One region of the Franconibacter pulveris genome, then DNA from elsewhere that is predicted to be linked to it. Evidence: predicted binding sites of a transcription regulator. Region 1 holds the regulator's gene; each other region holds the start of a gene.

Region 1 (4,338 bases):
AGCAGCCAGGGCAGCAGCCGCGCGCCCGGCAAGCGTTGCAGCGCAGCGCGGCAGCCATAGCCGCCGATAAGAAAGGCAATCGTCTGCGGCACATAACTTAAGCCAATTACAGCAGGGCTGTAGCCCATTTCACTAAGAATAAAGGGTGAGCCGGTCAGCCAGGCGAAAAAGCTGGCGGAGCAGGCGGCGTAGATAAGCACATTGCCGCGATAAGCGGATGAGCGCAGCAGGGTGCCAAAGCGGATTTTTTCCGCCTGCGGCTCAGCATGAGGTTTTACTCGCGGCTGCAGGCGCAGTGCTGGCAACATCAGCAGCAGCGTCACGGCGAACAGTACGACGAAAATGGCCCGCCATTCGAAATGGTTCAGCAGCCAACTGCCCAGCAGCGGCGCCAGAGCCGGAGAAAGCCCCACCAGCGGCATAATCGTCGCGAAAATACGATTAACGCGGTGCGCCGGGTAGTAATCCGTGACCAGCGCCTGCCAGATAACCGCGGCGGCGCACACGCCTACCGCCTGCACGAAGCGCAACGCCAGCAGCGCCGCCGCGTTTTCCACCCACAGCATACCTATGCAGCCGACGGCGAAAATGGCGAGGCCCGTCAGCAGAACGGGACGACGGCCAAAGCGGTCTGAAAGCGGTCCCCAGATCAGCTGCGCCACGGCGAAACCCGCCAGAAACAGGCTCAGGGAGGCGCTGATTGCCGCCGCCTGCGTTTGCAGATCCTGCTGAATAGCGGCGAAAGCGGGCAGATACATATCGGTCGCCAGAAAGCCGAGCACGCTAAGCCCGGCCAGCCAGACAAGAAAAATTTTCGAGGGTTGCATAAGTTCCTCTTATGACGCTTTAACGAAGACCGCGAGTGTAAAGAGTGCAGCCTGCAATGTGAAACGCTAATATTTGGCGATTGCATTCAAAAATTTTGCAGGCATAACATGTGGTCCGAATATTCTCTGGAAGTGGTTGATGCGGTTGCTCGCAGCGGGAGTTTCAGCGCGGCGGCGCAGGAGCTGCACCGCGTGCCCTCAGCCGTGAGCTATACGGTGCGGCAACTGGAGGAATGGCTGGCGGTGCCACTCTTCGAGCGCCGCCATCGTGACGTAGTGCTCACGCCCGCCGGCGCCTGGTTTTTAAAAGAAGGGCGCTCTGTTATCAAAAAAATGATGATCACGCGTCAGCAGTGCCAGCAAATAGCCAACGGCTGGCGCGGGCAGCTTTCTATCGCTGTCGATAACATTGTCCGCCCCGAACGCACCCGCCAGCTGGTGCTGGATTTCTATCGGCATTTTAATGATGTCGAACTGAAAATTTCGCAGGAGGTTTTCAACGGCGTCTGGGACGCGCTGGCGGATGAACGCGTGGAGGTGGCGATTGGCGCGACGCAGGCGATTCCGGTAGGCGGCCGCTACGCGTTTCGGGATATGGGCATGTTGAGCTGGCATTGCGTGGTGGCAAGCCAGCACCCCCTTGCGCAACAGAACGCGCCGCTTAGCGACGACCAGCTGCGCGAATGGCCCTCGCTGGTGCTGGAGGATACGTCGCGTTCGCTGCCCAAGCGCATTACCTGGCTGCTGGATAACCAGCGTCGGGTGATTGTGCCGGACTGGCCTTCGGCGGCGGATTGCCTGAGCGCGGGTCTGTGCGTCGGCATGGTGCCTTCGCATTTCGCGCGCCCGTGGCTTAAGCGCGGCGAGTGGCGAGCGCTGACGCTGGAAAACCCGTTCCCGGACGCTGCCTGCTGCCTGACGTGGCGGCAAAACGACGCCTCGCCAGCGTTGCAGTGGCTACTGGCGTATCTGGGAGACAGCGAGACGTTGAATCGGGAGTGGTTGCGGGAGCCGGATTAGCCGGCCCCCGAAGGGATCAGCGGCGATAGTCGCGGAACGGACCGTCCGCCACGGAGCGGCGTTCAATCAGACGCGGATGCACTTCAATGGTCTGCGACTCTTCACGCTTGTTGACAATACGGTCCAGCAGCATGTTGAACGCCGTCTGGCCGAGGGTCTCTTTCGGCTGGTGAATAGTGGTCAGCGCCGGGCTGAAATAGCGGGCGTTGCGCACGTTGTCATAGCCAATAATAGAAATATCGTGCGGTACGCGCAGCCCCATCTCGTCGGCGGCGCAAATCGCGCCCATCGCCATGATATCGCCGCCGCAAAAGACTGCGGTGGGGCGGTGCGGCTGCGAAAGCATCTGCTGCATGGCGCGATAGCCCGATTCCGGCTCGAAGTCGCCCTGGACAATCCAGTTTTCCGGCATCGAGATCATCGCTTCCTTCAGCGCCTTCATAAAGCCCGCCAGGCGGCCTGCGCCGGTGTTGCGCTCAAGCGGTCCCGGGATAACGCCGATTTCGCGATGGCCGCGTTCGATTAAATAGCGCCCGGCGATGTATCCGCCCTGGAAGGCGTTATCGACTACCGAGTCGGTGAAGTCCGCTTTCGCCTCGCCCCAGTCCATCACCACCATAGGAATGTGACGGTACTCTTCCAGCATGCTGAGCAGCGATTGCGGGTATTCGGAGCACATCACCAGCAGACCGTCGACGCGCTTTTGCGCCATCATCGACAGGTAAGCGCGCTGTTTTTCCAGGTTGTTATGGGCGTTGCCAAGAATCAGCGTGTAACCCTTGGCGAAACAGCTGTTTTCCACCGCTTCGATGATCTCTGCGAAATAGGGCGCTTCGCTGCTGGTGGCGAGCAGACCGATGGATTTGGTGTGGTTAACCTTAAGACTGCGCGCCACGGCGCTCGGCGAGTAGTGCAGTTCTTTAATGGCCGCCCATACCGCGTTGCGCGTCTCTTCCGCGACAAAACGGGTTTTGTTAATTACATGTGATACGGTTGTAGTGGAAACGTTTGCTCGCTTCGCGACGTCTTTAATTGTTGCCATTAGTTGTCACTCCAGACCATGCCCTAACTTCCTGAAAAAACGTTGGTTAAACGTTTGCCTACGCTACCCCCTTGCGGCAACGAAAACGTTGCATCAGGCCGGGAAAAGCCAGTTCGGCTGGAAGGAGAGGGGGGTAATGGCCGGTACATAATAAATTAGCCGAGAATTTTGGCCGATCTTGCGCAAAAGGGGAAGAGGGAAAACGCATATCAGACTAAATCAAAGAGGATTTTTGCGTCCGACTATGTAAAAATGAAGCGCACCCGCTTTTTGTAGGGTTAAAAAGGAGAACAAATGAGTACCGAACTGAAATTTTCGCTAGTCACCACCGTCGTTGTGCTGGGTCTGATTGTGGCTTCGGCGCTGACGGCGGTAATGCACTGATTCGCTTGCCGGGAGAGGGGTTAACTTTCCCTCTCCTCATCATTTTTCCTTATAAATCCCCACGTTGTCCTTTCTTTTATTGCCCGTTCGGGTAATCATTAGCAAATAACAAAAAAGCTACACCCTTAACAAAATCGCAAATATCTTTTGCGATTCTTGTGACTTCTGTCCCAAAGCTATATCTGACATGCTGATTGGCATTCCGTTCTTGTCAGTTGCGCAACAGCCGCTGACGCTCTCTCGTTTTGTCTGGAGTTTTGCATGAGAGTTAATTTTCCTTTACTGGCGCTGGCGATTGGCGCTTTTGGTATCGGCACCACCGAGTTCTCGCCGATGGGGTTGCTGCCGGTTATCGCGAAAGGCGTTGATGTGTCTATACCCGCCGCCGGCATGTTGATTAGCGCCTATGCGATAGGGGTGATGGTTGGCGCGCCGTTGATGACGCTGCTGCTTTCGCACCGCTCGCGCCGCAACGCGCTTATCTTCCTGATGGCGATTTTTACCGTCGGCAACGTCCTCTCGGCCATTTCGCCGGATTACGGCACGCTGTTGGCGTCGCGCATCCTCACCAGCCTCAACCATGGCGCTTTCTTTGGGCTGGGTTCCGTCGTGGCGGCAAGCGTGGTGCCGAAACATAAGCAAGCGAGCGCGGTGGCGACCATGTTTATGGGATTGACTATCGCCAACATCGGCGGCGTGCCTGCGGCGACCTGGCTTGGCGAAGTTATCGGCTGGCGCATGTCATTCCTGGCGACGGCCGGGCTGGGCGTCGTCTCTATGATAAGCCTCTTTTTCTCCTTGCCGAAAGGCAGCGCGGGCGAGCGCCCCGATGTTAAGAGCGAACTGGCCGTGCTGATGCGCCCGCAGGTGGTCAGCGCGTTGCTGACGACGGTGCTTGGCGCCGGCGCGATGTTTACGCTTTACACCTATATTGCGCCAGTGCTGCATAAAGTGACCGACGCTACGCCTGCATTTATTACCGGCATGCTGGTGCTGATTGGCGTAGGCTTCTCAATTGGCAACTACCTTGGCGGGCGTCTGGCGGATCGTTCGGTGAACGGCACG
Region 2 (4,338 bases), 1.8 Mb from region 1:
GCAGTCTGCTGGTGGCCGCGGACGGTACGCGTTCGCCGCTGGGCGCGCAGTGCGGCATCACCTGGCGCCAGCAGCCTTACCATCAACTGGCGGTTATTGCTAACGTGACCACCTCGCAGCCGCACGACGGTCGCGCCTTTGAGCGTTTTACTGAATATGGTCCGCTCGCGATGCTGCCGATGTCGCAGGGGCGCAGCTCGCTGGTGTGGTGTCATCCGCTGGAAAAAGAGGCGGAAGTCATGGCCTGGGATGACGCCCGTTTTTGCCATGAATTGCAAAAAGCGTTTGGCTGGCGGCTCGGGCGCATTACCCATGCCGGCGCGCGCAGCGCTTATCCGCTCTCGCTTACCCGCTCCTCGCAGGCTATCTCCCATCGCGCCGTGCTGGTCGGCAACGCCGCTCAGACGCTGCATCCCATCGCCGGGCAGGGGTTTAACCTCGGTTTGCGCGATGTGATGACGCTTGCCGAAACGCTTGCCCAGGCGCATGACCGCCAGCAGGATATCGGCGATTATCCCGTGCTGGCGGCTTATCAACACCGCCGTCGACAGGACAGAGCCGCCACCATCGGCGTCACCGATGGGCTGGTGCATGTTTTTGCCAACCGTTGGGCGCCGCTGGTCGTGGGGCGTAATCTGGGCCTGATGGCGATGGAACTATTTACCCCGGCGCGTGATGCGCTGGCGCAACGCACCCTTGGCTGGGTTGCGCGTTAAAGGAGAAGAATGTGCAAAGCGTAGATGTGGCGATTGTAGGCGGCGGCATGGTGGGGCTGGCGGTAGCCTGCGGACTGGAAGGCTGCGGCCTGCGCGTGGCGGTGCTGGAGCATCAGCCGCCGCAGCCCGTGACCGCCGATGCGCCGCCTTCGCTGCGCGTCTCTGCCATCAATGCCGCCAGTGAAAAGTTACTGGAGAAGCTGGGCGTATGGCGCGATATCCTGCAAATGCGTGCCAGCGCCTATCACGGCATGGAAGTGTGGGAGAAAGACAGCTTCGGGCGCATCGCCTTTGACGATAAGGGGTACGGTTATACGCACCTCGGTCATATCATCGAAAACAACGTCATTCATCAGGCGCTGTGGAACAAGGCGCAGCAGGGCAAAGACATTACCCTGATGGCCCCTGCCGAACTGCAGCAGGTGGCGTGGGGCGAGAACGAGGCGTTTCTGACGCTGAAAGACGGCAATATGCTCACCGCAAGGCTGGTGGTGGGCGCCGACGGTGCCAACTCCTGGCTGCGCGATAAAGCGGACATTCCGCTGACGTTCTGGGATTACGAACACTCCGCGCTGGTGGCGACCATCCGCACCGAGGAGCCGCACGGCGCAGTCGCGCGCCAGGCGTTCCATGGCGACGGCATTCTCGCCTTTCTGCCGCTTAGCGATCCGCACCTGTGCTCCATCGTCTGGTCGCTGCCGCCGCTTGAAGCGCAGCGCATGCAGCAGGCCAGTGAAGACGAGTTTAACCGGGCGCTGTGCGTGGCCTTTGATAACCGCCTGGGGCTGACGAAGGTGGAAGGCGAGCGGCAGGTGTTCCCGCTGACCGGCCGTTACGCACGGCAGTTCGCTGCGCACCGCCTGGCGCTGGTGGGCGACGCCGCGCATACCATTCACCCGCTTGCCGGCCAGGGCGTTAACCTTGGTTTTATGGATGCGGCGGAGTTGATAGCCGAATTGCGTCGCCTGTTCGCGCAGGGCAAAGATATCGGTCAGCACCTTTATCTTCGTCGCTACGAGCGTAGCCGCAAGCACAGCGCGGCGGTCATGCTCGCCAGCATGCAGGGCTTTCGCGAACTGTTTGCCGGCAACAATCCGGCGAAAAAGCTGCTGCGCGATGTGGGTTTGAAACTCGCCGATTCGCTCCCCGGCGTTAAACCGCAACTGCTGCGCCAGGCGATGGGTCTCCACGACCTGCCGGATTGGTTACGTTAACTGCGTCACACTTCTCTTTTCACTGGACGAAAAGAGGAGTGTTCACTCATTTGAAATATTCTAATTTCACCGCTTTTTTCGGATTAGTTTTTCTCATCCCGTGTTTTTTCTCTTAAGGCAATTCTTACGCTGATTTGGTTGTTATTACTGGTTAATAACGAAAGGTTCAGCATTTAAATCTGCTTTATCCGCTCTGATCCGTTAGTAAATAGTTAAAAGCGCTGTGGCGCATCTTTCCCATTTTGGTCATAAGCTAATGTGATGACTTAACTCACCTTATGGTTTACGCGCCATTTCGGTGATAACGTCAGGCGAAAGGTAACGTTTGCGTCGACGCCGGGATCGGTGTCGGCGACAGATGGCGGGCGCGGCAGTCAGAGGCCCAAAACCATCACCGACCCGGCAGAAAAACGAGGAAAAGATGGCCCAACAGACCCCTTTGTATGAGCAGCATGTTCAGTGTGGCGCACGTATGGTGGATTTTCACGGCTGGATGATGCCGCTGCACTACGGCTCGCAGATTGATGAGCACCACGCCGTGCGTAACGACGCGGGCATGTTTGATGTCTCGCACATGACCATCGTCGACCTGCGCGGCGAGCGCACCCGGGAATTTTTGCGCTACCTGCTGGCGAACGACGTCGCCAAACTCACTCAGCCTGGCAAGGCGCTTTACACCGCCATGCTTACCGCCTCCGCAGGCGTCATTGACGACCTGATTGTCTATTTCCTCGCTGAAGACTATTTCCGCCTCGTGGTTAACTCCGCCACCCGTGAAAAGGATCTTGCGTGGATTAACGAGCATGCGGAGCCGTTCGCCGTTTCCGTTACGGTGCGCGACGACCTGTCGCTTATCGCGGTGCAGGGCCCGAACGCCCAGCAGAAAGCCGGCGCGCTCTTTAACGAAGCGCAGCGCAAAGCGGTCGCGGGCATGAAACCGTTTTTTGGCGTTCAGGCGGACGAGCTGTTTATCGCCACCACCGGTTATACCGGCGAAGCGGGTTATGAAATCGCCATGCCGAACGAGAACGCCGCAGGCTTCTGGGCGCAGCTGGTGGAAGCGGGCGTAAAACCCTGCGGTCTGGGCGCGCGCGACACGCTGCGTCTGGAAGCGGGCATGAATTTATATGGTCAGGAGATGGACGAGGGCGTATCGCCGCTCGCCGCCAATATGGGTTGGACCATCGCCTGGCAGCCGCAGGAGCGTGACTTCATCGGTCGCGAAGCGCTTGAAGCGCAGCGGGAGCAGGGGACCGAACAACTGGTTGGCCTCGTCATGACCGAAAAAGGCGTATTGCGCGGCGGGCAGCCGGTTCACTTTACCGATGAGCTGGGCCGCGTGCGTGAAGGCGTCATCACCAGCGGTTCTTTCTCCCCAACGCTTGGCTACAGCATCGCGCTGGCGCGCGTGCCTGCGGGGATTGGCGACACCGCTATTGTGCAGATCCGCAACCGCGAAATGCCTGTCCACGTCACTAAACCGATTTTTGTCCGCGCCGGTAAGCCGGTCGCCCAATAAGTTTTGCTATCTGGAGAATAAGCATGAGCAATGTGCCGAATGAACTGAAGTACAGCAAAGAACACGAATGGCTGCGTAAGGAAGCGGATGGCACTTACACCGTCGGCATTACCGAACACGCGCAGGAACTGCTTGGCGACATGGTGTTTGTGGACCTGCCGGAAGTGGGCGCGACCGTGGCGGCGGGCGATGATTGCGCCGTCGCGGAGTCGGTTAAAGCGGCTTCTGACATCTACGCCCCGGTGAGCGGCGAAATCGTTGCGGTGAACGATGCGCTGAGCGACTCCCCGGAGCTGGTGAACAGCGCGCCGTACGGCGAAGGCTGGATCTTTAAGATCAAAGCCAGCGACGAAAACGAAGTAGCGGCGCTGCTGGACGCGGCGGCTTATGACGCGCTGCTGGAAGACGAATAATTTCAGCTCTCCTCGCCTGTATGAGAAGAGAAAGGGGTAAGCGCTGGCTTATCCCGCTCCTTCAGGGAGCGACAAGCACACCCATCGCATTAATTTGCTTCACTGCACGTTTCAGGAAATATCGCCCATGACCCAGACCCTGAGCCAGCTGGAAAACCGCGAAGCCTTTATCGAACGCCACATCGGTCCCTCTGCTTCGCAACAGCAGGAGATGCTGCGCACCGTTGGCGCGGACTCGCTGAATGCGCTGACCGCGCAAATCGTTCCCGCCGACATCCAACTGGCCGCGCCGCCGTTTATCGGCGAAGCCGCCACCGAGTTCGCCGCGCTGGCGGAGCTGAAAGCCATCGCCAGCCGCAACAAGCGTTTTAAAAGCTATATCGGGATGGGCTATACCGCCGTTCATACGCCGCCGGTCATCCTGCGCAATATGCTGGAAAACCCGGGCTGGTACACGGCCTACACCCCTTACCAGC
Region 3 (4,338 bases), 2.1 Mb from region 1:
GCATATAGCTCAAGGCAGGGATTGTCAAAGAGGGTAACAGCGATGGCGGCAGGGCGCCGCCATCGGAAAGTATTACGCTTTTTCGGGCGGGAAAATCAGGTTCAGTACGATGGCGGTAATGCCGCCTGCGGCGATGCCGGAAGAGAGCAGGTTTTTCACCCAGTCCGGCGCGAACTGCAGGATAAGCGGCTGCTGGGAGACACCCAGACCCACCGCCAGAGACAACGCGATAATCATAATGGCGCGGCGGTTGAGCGGCTCGCGGGAGACAATACGCACGCCGGAGGCGGCGATGGTGCCGAACATCACAATCGTCGCGCCGCCCAGCACCGGTTCCGGAATATGCTGCACGAAACCGCTGACGGCCGGGAAGAGTCCCAGCACAATCAGCATCAGCGCCACCACAAACCCCACGTAACGGCTGGCAACGCCGGTCAGCTGGATGACGCCGTTGTTTTGCCCGAAACAAGAGTTCGGGAAGGTGTTGAAGATGGCGGAAACGCAGGAGTTGAGGCCATTCGCCAGCACGCCGCCTTTCAGACGCTTCATGTAAAGCGGGCCGGAGACCGGTTGCTCAGAGACATCAGACGTTGCAGTGATATCGCCGATGGTTTCCAGCGACGTCACCATAAAGACCAGCATCAGCGGCACCAGCAGGTTCCAGTCAATGCCGAGGCCGTAGTAGAGCGGCGTGGGCACCATAATGAGCGAGTCGTTCGCTGGCGCACTGCTTTGCGGCAACATGCCCATCGCCCACGCCAGCAGATAACCCACGGCCATGGCGATAACCAGCGAGGCGACGCGCAGATAGGGGTTGCGCTGGCGGTTAAGCAGGATGATCACCGCCAGTACCGCGCCAGCTAATAATAGGTTTTTCGGCGCGCCGAAGGTGTGATCGTTCATTGCCGCGTAGCCGCCGCCGATAGAGGTCAGCCCTACCTGAATCAGCGAAAGACCGATAATCATCACCACCACGCCGGAAACCAGCGGCGTGATAATGCGGCGCGCCAGGTGCAGTACGCGGGAAAGCAGCATTTCTGTGCAGCTTGCCAGCATCAGCGTGCCGAACAGCGCCGCCATCATCGTCGGCACATCCGCGCCGCCGTTTTTCAGCGCCAGACCGCCCATGATAAGCGGTGAAACAAAGTTGAAGCTGGTGCCCTGAATAGAGAGCAACCCGGAGCCCACCGGTCCCCAGGCTTTAATCTGGATAATGGACGCCACGCCGGACGCAAACAGGGACATGCTGATGATGTGCTGCGTATCCTGCGCCGGTAAACCGAGCGCCTGACAAATCAACAGCGCGGGCGTGATGACCGCGACAAACATCGCCAGCAAATGCTGACAGGCGGCGAACAGCGTTTGCGGCAGGGGCGGCCTGTCTTCAAGACGGTAAATCAGTTCACTGGCACGAGCAGGCGCAACCGATTGCGATTTTTCAGACTCTACGGTATCAACGGACATCAACGGCAATCCCACGGTGGAAAAGCGGCCATTTTATCGGACTGAATGGTAAAAGCAAACGATTGCATACAGGGCGTGGCTATATTTAAAAGCACCAAAAAGGGGTTTTATATAACGCTTTCACAGCCAGGAGAGGCAAAAGCAGAGTCACTGCTGGAGCGCCTAAAAAGCCAGCAGGGAAATCTGGTAAGAGAGGGGGCCGCAACGCTGCGCCTGCGGCGTAGTCATTCTTATTTTTTCCGGCTTGAATGCATAGCAACAAAAACGCCCACCTTGCGATGGGCGTGATGATTAAAGCCGTTCAATCTGGAAAGTCACATCACCTGTTACTTTGCCTTTTGTCGCCGTCTGCCCGTTAAGTTCAACGAGCTGGAGCCCTAAGTATTTCACAGCAACAGTTGACTTATCACCCAGCAGATAGGGCTGGTTAATATCAACAGGCGTGTTATTGGTTTCAAAGATACCGATACCGACGCCACCGGCGGCTTCCTCGCCAGTCGCTGTATTAGCAAATGTGGTGCCATCAGCGTTGTCGTGCGTGCCAACGAACCTGACCGCTATTTTGCCTTTCCACAATTTTTGAGCGCAGGTTGAGTTGTTATCCACGCCCCAGACAGACATTGAAAAGGGTGCAATAGAGGTAGATTTAGCGCCTTGCTTGATGATATTGCTGGTATCAGCAGTTAGATTGATGCTGCTTTTATTCAATTCAATCTGGCATGCCGTAGAGATTGCGGTCACCGTACCTGAGACAGAAAGCACAGAGCTCGAATCTTCGGCATGCGCCGTACTTAGAGCAATGAACGATATTAGCGAGAAACCGATAAGTTTATTTTTCATTTTGATCACCTTAAAATTGATAAAAGATAATAAATGCAGATCCGTATGGTTATGCCTGCCACCTCCTTGTTCGTTAATTGCGTTTTTTATTAAAATTTTGAATTGTTATTAAACAGGCTTTAAGTCTTTTTTGAGGCAAAGATAAATGTCCGGGCCGTCAGCTTTTAGCTAACAGATAACGTAATTGATTTTTTTGTTACATAACCGATAGCCAGCTTGCGGTAATAAAAAACCTTATTGAGCAAATCTATTAATAAACCTGATGGCCAGCTTGCGTCAGCCACGGGGAAATGCCTGTCCAGGACAGGCATGTGTTTTTAAAGACGCTCAATCTGCACAGTTACAGTGCTATTAATATTACCCGCAACCGCTTCCTGATTGGTTAACTGCACCATTTGCAGACCGAAAGTGCTTCCGCCTTGCGCACCCAGGCGACCTGTATTTAATGGCACCGGCTCATTCTGGCTATTAAAAATGCCGATTCCCACACCTTTTGCCGCGGTTTCATCAGTCAGAGAGTTTGCCAGCACCGTGCCGTCGGCATCGTCGGCAACCCCCATGAATTTGTAGGCAATTTTACCCTGATCCGCCAGTTTGTCGCATTCCGGGCCGCCATCAACGCTGGCCTGAACGGTAACGGGAGAGGTAGCATTGTCGCCTTGTTTAATGAGCGTATCTGAGTTTTCCAGCACAGATACGGAGCTCTCACTCAGCGCCACGCTACAGGTAAATTCGGCTGGTTTCAGCTTCCCAGAAATGATGATATTAGCCGACATATCTTTAGCCTGAGCTGTGCCAGCCATAAGCAGCGTTGCGCTTATCAGGCCCGACAATAATTTTTTCATATCATGATGTCCTAATTAATGAGTACGTACGGTCTGGTATTAATGGATTAACCCAAACCGCGCCCTTTACAGACGTTCAATTTGCACCGTCAGGTTTGTCGAGACGTTACCCTGCGTCGACTCCTGGCCTTTCAGACTCACCAGTGAAAGATAAAGCGGGAAAGAAGCCGTTAAGTTGCTTGCGTCACCGCTTTTATTAGCGCCTGGGAATGTGGCGACCGTCACGTTGGGCGTGATGAGTTTGTGCTCAAAGTCGGTGAGTTGAATGCCAATACCCTGTGCGGCAGTACTGCTGGTATCGGTATTCGCGAGGGTATTTCCTTCGACGCTATCCGCCGTGCCAAGGAATTTCAGGCCGATATTTTTATAGCCTTCGTCGGCATCGCAGTTTTTGCCGCCCAATTGCACATAAACATGGTCGTCTGCATTGAAGGGATTAATATCGCTGCCCTGCACAGGCAAACTTTCATTTTCATGATGAAGAGTAAGCACATATTTGCTCATTAATACGGTGCAGCCGCTTGCCGCTGTTTGTAGCCGACCGTAAATCACCATATCGTGCCCGATATCCTGCGCCTGCACCGGAACCGAACCGGCGATAAGCGTAGCGCCCAGAGCGAGTGTTAATGCCAGTTTTTTCATAAAAGTCTTCTCATTTAAAAAACCTGATAAACGTATTCAGCGGGTTTTTTATTTCAGAGGCGCACAACTTCAATCGTCAGTGCGCTATGAATATTGCCTGCTTCCGGCGTCTGGCCATTAAGCTGAACCATATGTAAGCCCAGGCTAATTGGCATCGCGCTATTTATAACTGGACGGTAAGTATTAATGTTGAGCGGACTGCCGTCAGTAGCATACAGACCAATCCCTACACCCTTAGCTGCGGCTTCGCTGGTATCCGTATTGGCAAGCACCGTTCCATTGGCATTATCAACTGTGCCTGTGAATTTAATCCCTACGCGCCCGGCTTGAATTTTATCGATGCAAACCAGGTCGCCTCCAACCGTAACGGTAAACGTACTGTTGATATGGGCCGCAGCGCCATCCTGTATGGGGAGTTTATCGATTGAATCTTCAAGCGCGATGGAGGTGGTTGAAGGAAGGACCGTACAATCCCCTTCGCTTGGCGCGCTTAACACACCATTAATATCCACCACAGCGGAGCGATCTTCCGCGTGCGCTGCGCCTG
Region 4 (4,338 bases), 230 kb from region 1:
CCAGCAGCAGCGGCGCGATGTCGCCGATGGGTGAGGCGTTAGCCAGGTTGCCGCCTGCGGTGCCCTGATTGCGCACTGGCTGAGAAGCAAAGCGTTCCAGCAACTGACTAAAAGCCGGAATGATATCGACAAGCCGTTCGCGGCAGGCGTTGAGGCTTGCCGCAGCGCCGATAACAACTCTCTTATCGTCAATCTCGATGCGCCTGAGTTCCGCCACCTCGCCCAGGGAGATCATGAGCGGCAGCGTCTGGTGCTGCTGCGTAATGGCGAGCGCCAGGTCGGTGCCGCCTGCCAGCAGACGAGCCTGCGGATGGCGTTGATAGAGCGATGCCAGCTCATCCACCGTTTTGGGCGCAAGCACGCGGTTGCGCCAGGCCAGTTCATCTGTGGCGTGGGAAGCTAAGGCTTACAGCCGCGCCACGGTCTGCGCTTCCTGCTGCGTGAAGATATCGGGCTCGCTGAGCGCGCAGGCGCGCTGCGCGGCTTCGATAATCGGCCGGTAGCCGGTGCAGCGGCAGAGGTTGCCGCCGAGGTGCTGCTCTACGGTGCGACGGTCGCTCCCTGCCCTTGATTTTTGCAGCGCAAAGGCGGACATCACAAAGCCCGGCGTGCAGAAGCCGCACTGCGAGGCGTGATTATCGGCAAAGTGCTGCTGAACGGGATGCAGCGCGCCGTTGTGCGCCAGGTCTTCCACCGTCAACAGCTGTTTGCCGTTGAGCTGGCTTACCAGCAGCAGGCAGCTGTTGGCGGTTTCATAGCGCATCCGTCCCGCTTCCACACGCCCGAGCGCCACGGTGCACGCGCCGCAGTCGCCCGAGGCGCAGCCCTCTTTGGTGCCGCTGCGCCGGGCGGTTTCCCGCAGCCAGTTGAGCACGGTGGTATTCGGGTCAGTCTCTTCCAGCGTAACGAGCGTCTGGTTTTGCAGAAAACGGATCATGCCGCCACCTCCAGCGCGTCACGCTGCCAGACGCATTTGCCGTTCACCCAGGTGCGCCAGATGTTGCGGTCGTCGCCAAGCGTCATCAGGACGAAGAGCTTCTCGTAAATGTCGCGGCTGTTGTTAAAGCGCAGCGTTTGCAGCGGCGTGACGGCCGGGTCGAGCACCACGAAATCCGCTTCTTTGCCAGGCTGGAAATTGCCAATTTTGTCATCCAGATCCAGCGCATGCGCTCCGCCGAGAGTCGCATGGTAAAACGCTTCGCTGGCGCAGAGCCGGTAGCTTTGCAGCTGCGCCACTTTGTAGGCTTCGCCAAGCGTTTGCAGCATGCTGAACGTCGTGCCTGCGCCGACATCGGTGCCGATGCCCATACGCACCCGCTTTTGCTGACAGGTCTGCAGGCGAAACAGCCCGCTGCCTAAAAAGAGATTAGAGGTGGGACAGAACGCCACCGAAGAGTCCGTGTTGCGCAAGCACTCCCACTCCTGCTCCGCTAAATGAATGGCGTGGGCGAAGACGCTGCGTTTGCCGGTGAGCTGGTAATGATGGTAAACGCCAAGGTAGCTTTCATGCTCCGGCCACAGCGCCTGCACCCAGGCGACTTCGTCCAGGTTTTCGCTTAAATGGGTATGCAGCCAGGTGTCGGGGTACGCTTCGCGCAACGCCTGGACCGCCGCCAGCAGCTGCGGCGAAGACGTGGGCGCAAAGCGCGGCGTCAGCGCATAGCCAAGCCGTCCGTTATTGTGCCAGCGCTCAATAAGTTCACGCGTTTGCTGGTAACTCTGCTCTACGCTTTCCGTGAGATAGTCCGGCGCGTTGCGGTCCATCATCACTTTGCCGGCGATAAGGCGCATCTCCAGCCTCTGCGCGGCGCTGAACAGCGCATCCACCGATTGCGGATGCACGGTGCCAAAGACCAGCGCGGTCGTCGTGCCGTTCGCCAGCAGTTGATTCAGGAAAAAAGCGGACATCCGCGCCGCGTGATCCGGGCTGTGATACTGCCCTTCAACCGGAAACGTGTAATTCTCAAGCCACGTCAGCAGCTGCTCGCCGTAGGCGCCAATCATTTCGGTCTGCGGGTAGTGGATATGGCTGTCGACAAACCCCGGCACGATCAGCTTGCCGCGATAGTCGAGATAATCCTGCTCATGGCGCAATTGCGCGCGCGCCTCTTCCCAGGGCAACAGGCTGACGATGCGCCCTTCGTCGAGCAGCAGCAGGCCATCCTCTATATTGCGGGCGCGTTGCGCAATCGCCTCCGCCCCCTCCGCGACGGCGGTAATATCGAAAAAGTGGCCGCGAATGGCCGTGGTCCAGGGCATCGCCATAGCAATTCCTCATCGAATGCGTTTTATGTTTACGTCGCAGGTGACTTGATAAGAAAGCTTTTGCAAAGTCGATGCCAGTTTTGTTTTTTATTAATATCCTTACATAACAATAACATGCCTCGCTTTTCTTTTCGTTGCGCAACAAATCCCAGTGCAGAAAGGGTGGCAAACGGTTGCGAAATTAAGCAATCGGTTTCGATTTAACATTCCACGCTGACGCTGCACCATTGCTCTGCGCGTTAAGCGCGCATTTGCACCATCGCAATGCAAGACACGGGGAAACATAAACTTCCTTGACCGACAGCGGAATGGGCGTGCTAAGGTAATACGACACAAAAAGCGTTGAGGAACAGAGAGATGATTATTCTGGTTACCGGTGCGACGGCGGGTTTTGGCGAGTGCATTACCCGTCGTTTTATTCAAAATGGTCATAAAGTCATCGCCACGGGGCGCCGCCAGGAGCGGCTGAAGGAGCTGAAAGACGAGCTTGGCGATAACCTCTTTACCGCGCAGCTCGACGTGCGCAACCGCGCCGCCATCGAAGAGATGCTGAGCAGCCTGCCGCTGGAGTGGCGCGAAATCGACGTGCTGGTGAACAATGCGGGTCTGGCGCTGGGTCTCGAACCCGCTCATAAAGCGAGCGTGGACGACTGGGAAACCATGATCGACACCAACAACAAGGGGCTGGTCTATATGACCCGCGCAGTGCTGCCGGGCATGGTGGAGCGCAACCGCGGCCACATCATCAACCTGGGTTCGACGGCGGGCAGTTGGCCTTATGCGGGCGGCAACGTTTATGGCGCGACCAAAGCGTTTGTTCGCCAGTTCAGCCTTAACCTGCGCACCGACCTGCATGGCACGGCGGTTCGCGTGACCGATATTGAGCCGGGTCTCGTGGGCGGCACCGAGTTCTCTAACGTACGCTTTAAAGGCGACGACGATAAAGCGGGCAAAACCTATGAAAACACCAACGCCCTGACGCCGGAAGATGTGACCGAGGCGGTCTGGTGGGTTGCTACCCTGCCTGCGCACGTTAACATCAACACGCTGGAAATGATGCCGGTCAGCCAGACTTACGCCGGGCTTAGCGTTCACCGCAAGGCATAAATCGCTTTCCCTCCCCGGCCGCGCGGGCCGGGTATGGGCGGGGTAATAAAAAAATGGTAAATTGAATCGGTTACTCGCTGAAAAAGTAGAAATCGATGGCCGCTGAAACCCCGCTTAACCCCACCCAACCGGTGAACCAACAGATCTATCGCATTCTGCGTCGCGATATCGTCCACTGCCTTATTCCCCCCGGTACGCCGCTTTCGGAAAAAGAGGTTTCGGTGCGCTTTGATGTTTCGCGCCAGCCGGTGCGTGAAGCGTTCATTAAGCTTGCGGAAAACGGCCTGATTCAAATCCGCCCGCAACGCGGCAGTTTTGTGAATAAAATCTCGCTCTCCCAGGTGCGCAACGGCTGCTTTGTCCGCCAGGCGATTGAGCGCGCGGTCGTGCAGCGCGCCGCCACCATGATTACCGATGCTGACCTCTACCAGCTGGAGCAAAATCTCAACCAGCAACGCACCGCCATCGACCGCAAACAGCTTAACGATTTCTTCCTGCTTGACGACGAGTTTCACCATAAGCTTGCCCAGATGGCGGACTGTCAGCTCGCCTGGGATACGGTGGAAAACATCAAAGCGGCCATCGACCGGGTGCGCTACATGAGCCTTGACCATGTTTCCCCGCCGGAAATGCTGCTGCGCCAGCACGCCGATATCTTTCACGCCCTGGAAAAACGCGACCCGCAGGCCGCTGATGACGCCATGCGCGTACATTTGCAGGAGATAAGCGAGTCGGTGCAGTTAATCCGTCAGGAAAACCGCGACTGGTTTAGCGAAGAGTAACGCCTGTGATGTTCATCACACAAATGCGTCGGTTTTGATCGAGATTAACGTTTTTCGCCGCTCGCTTTTTAAAATGGGGCTCGTCTGAATTGCCGACAATCGTTCAGAGGAGAAACCACAATGATGACATACGATCGTAACCGCAATGCAATCACCACCGGCAGCCGCGTCATGGTAAGCGGCA

The links. Region 1 encodes PurR, which represses purine synthesis genes. Its sites were predicted from a motif close to CANGCAAACGTTTGCNTG; they were not measured.
Region 2: the regulator PurR is predicted to act here: its motif matches at 2,245-2,262, upstream of gcvT (glycine cleavage system aminomethyltransferase GcvT).
Region 3: the regulator PurR is predicted to act here: its motif matches at 1,516-1,533, upstream of ACU4F7_RS21630 (nucleobase:cation symporter-2 family protein).
Region 4: the regulator PurR is predicted to act here: its motif matches at 2,428-2,445, upstream of guaD (guanine deaminase).

The regions. Positions count from the first base shown of each region.
Region 1 covers NZ_CM165555.1:2,025,409-2,029,746, forward strand. The annotation lists gene punC (purine nucleoside transporter PunC) at 1-827, opposite strand, end outside; gene punR (DNA-binding transcriptional activator PunR) at 936-1,847, shown strand; gene purR (HTH-type transcriptional repressor PurR) at 1,864-2,889, opposite strand; gene cydH (cytochrome bd-I oxidase subunit CydH) at 3,184-3,273, shown strand; gene ACU4F7_RS09655 (MFS transporter) at 3,535-4,338, shown strand, end outside.
Region 2 covers NZ_CM165555.1:3,828,289-3,832,626, reverse strand. The annotation lists gene ubiH (2-octaprenyl-6-methoxyphenyl hydroxylase) at 1-716, shown strand, start outside; gene ubiI (FAD-dependent 2-octaprenylphenol hydroxylase) at 728-1,930, shown strand; gene gcvT (glycine cleavage system aminomethyltransferase GcvT) at 2,352-3,449, shown strand; gene gcvH (glycine cleavage system protein GcvH) at 3,473-3,862, shown strand; gene gcvP (aminomethyl-transferring glycine dehydrogenase) at 3,990-4,338, shown strand, end outside.
Region 3 covers NZ_CM165555.1:4,584,272-4,588,609, reverse strand. The annotation lists gene ACU4F7_RS21630 (nucleobase:cation symporter-2 family protein) at 73-1,464, opposite strand; gene ACU4F7_RS21625 (fimbrial protein) at 1,756-2,304, opposite strand; gene ACU4F7_RS21620 (fimbrial protein) at 2,622-3,149, opposite strand; gene ACU4F7_RS21615 (fimbrial protein) at 3,216-3,791, opposite strand; gene ACU4F7_RS21610 (fimbrial protein) at 3,845-4,338, opposite strand, start outside.
Region 4 covers NZ_CM165555.1:2,258,545-2,262,882, reverse strand. The annotation lists partial or broken gene xdhA (xanthine dehydrogenase small subunit) at 1-937, opposite strand, end outside; gene guaD (guanine deaminase) at 934-2,265, opposite strand; gene ydfG (bifunctional NADP-dependent 3-hydroxy acid dehydrogenase/3-hydroxypropionate dehydrogenase YdfG) at 2,623-3,372, shown strand; gene ACU4F7_RS10735 (GntR family transcriptional regulator) at 3,468-4,154, shown strand; gene ydfZ (putative selenium delivery protein YdfZ) at 4,275-4,338, shown strand, end outside.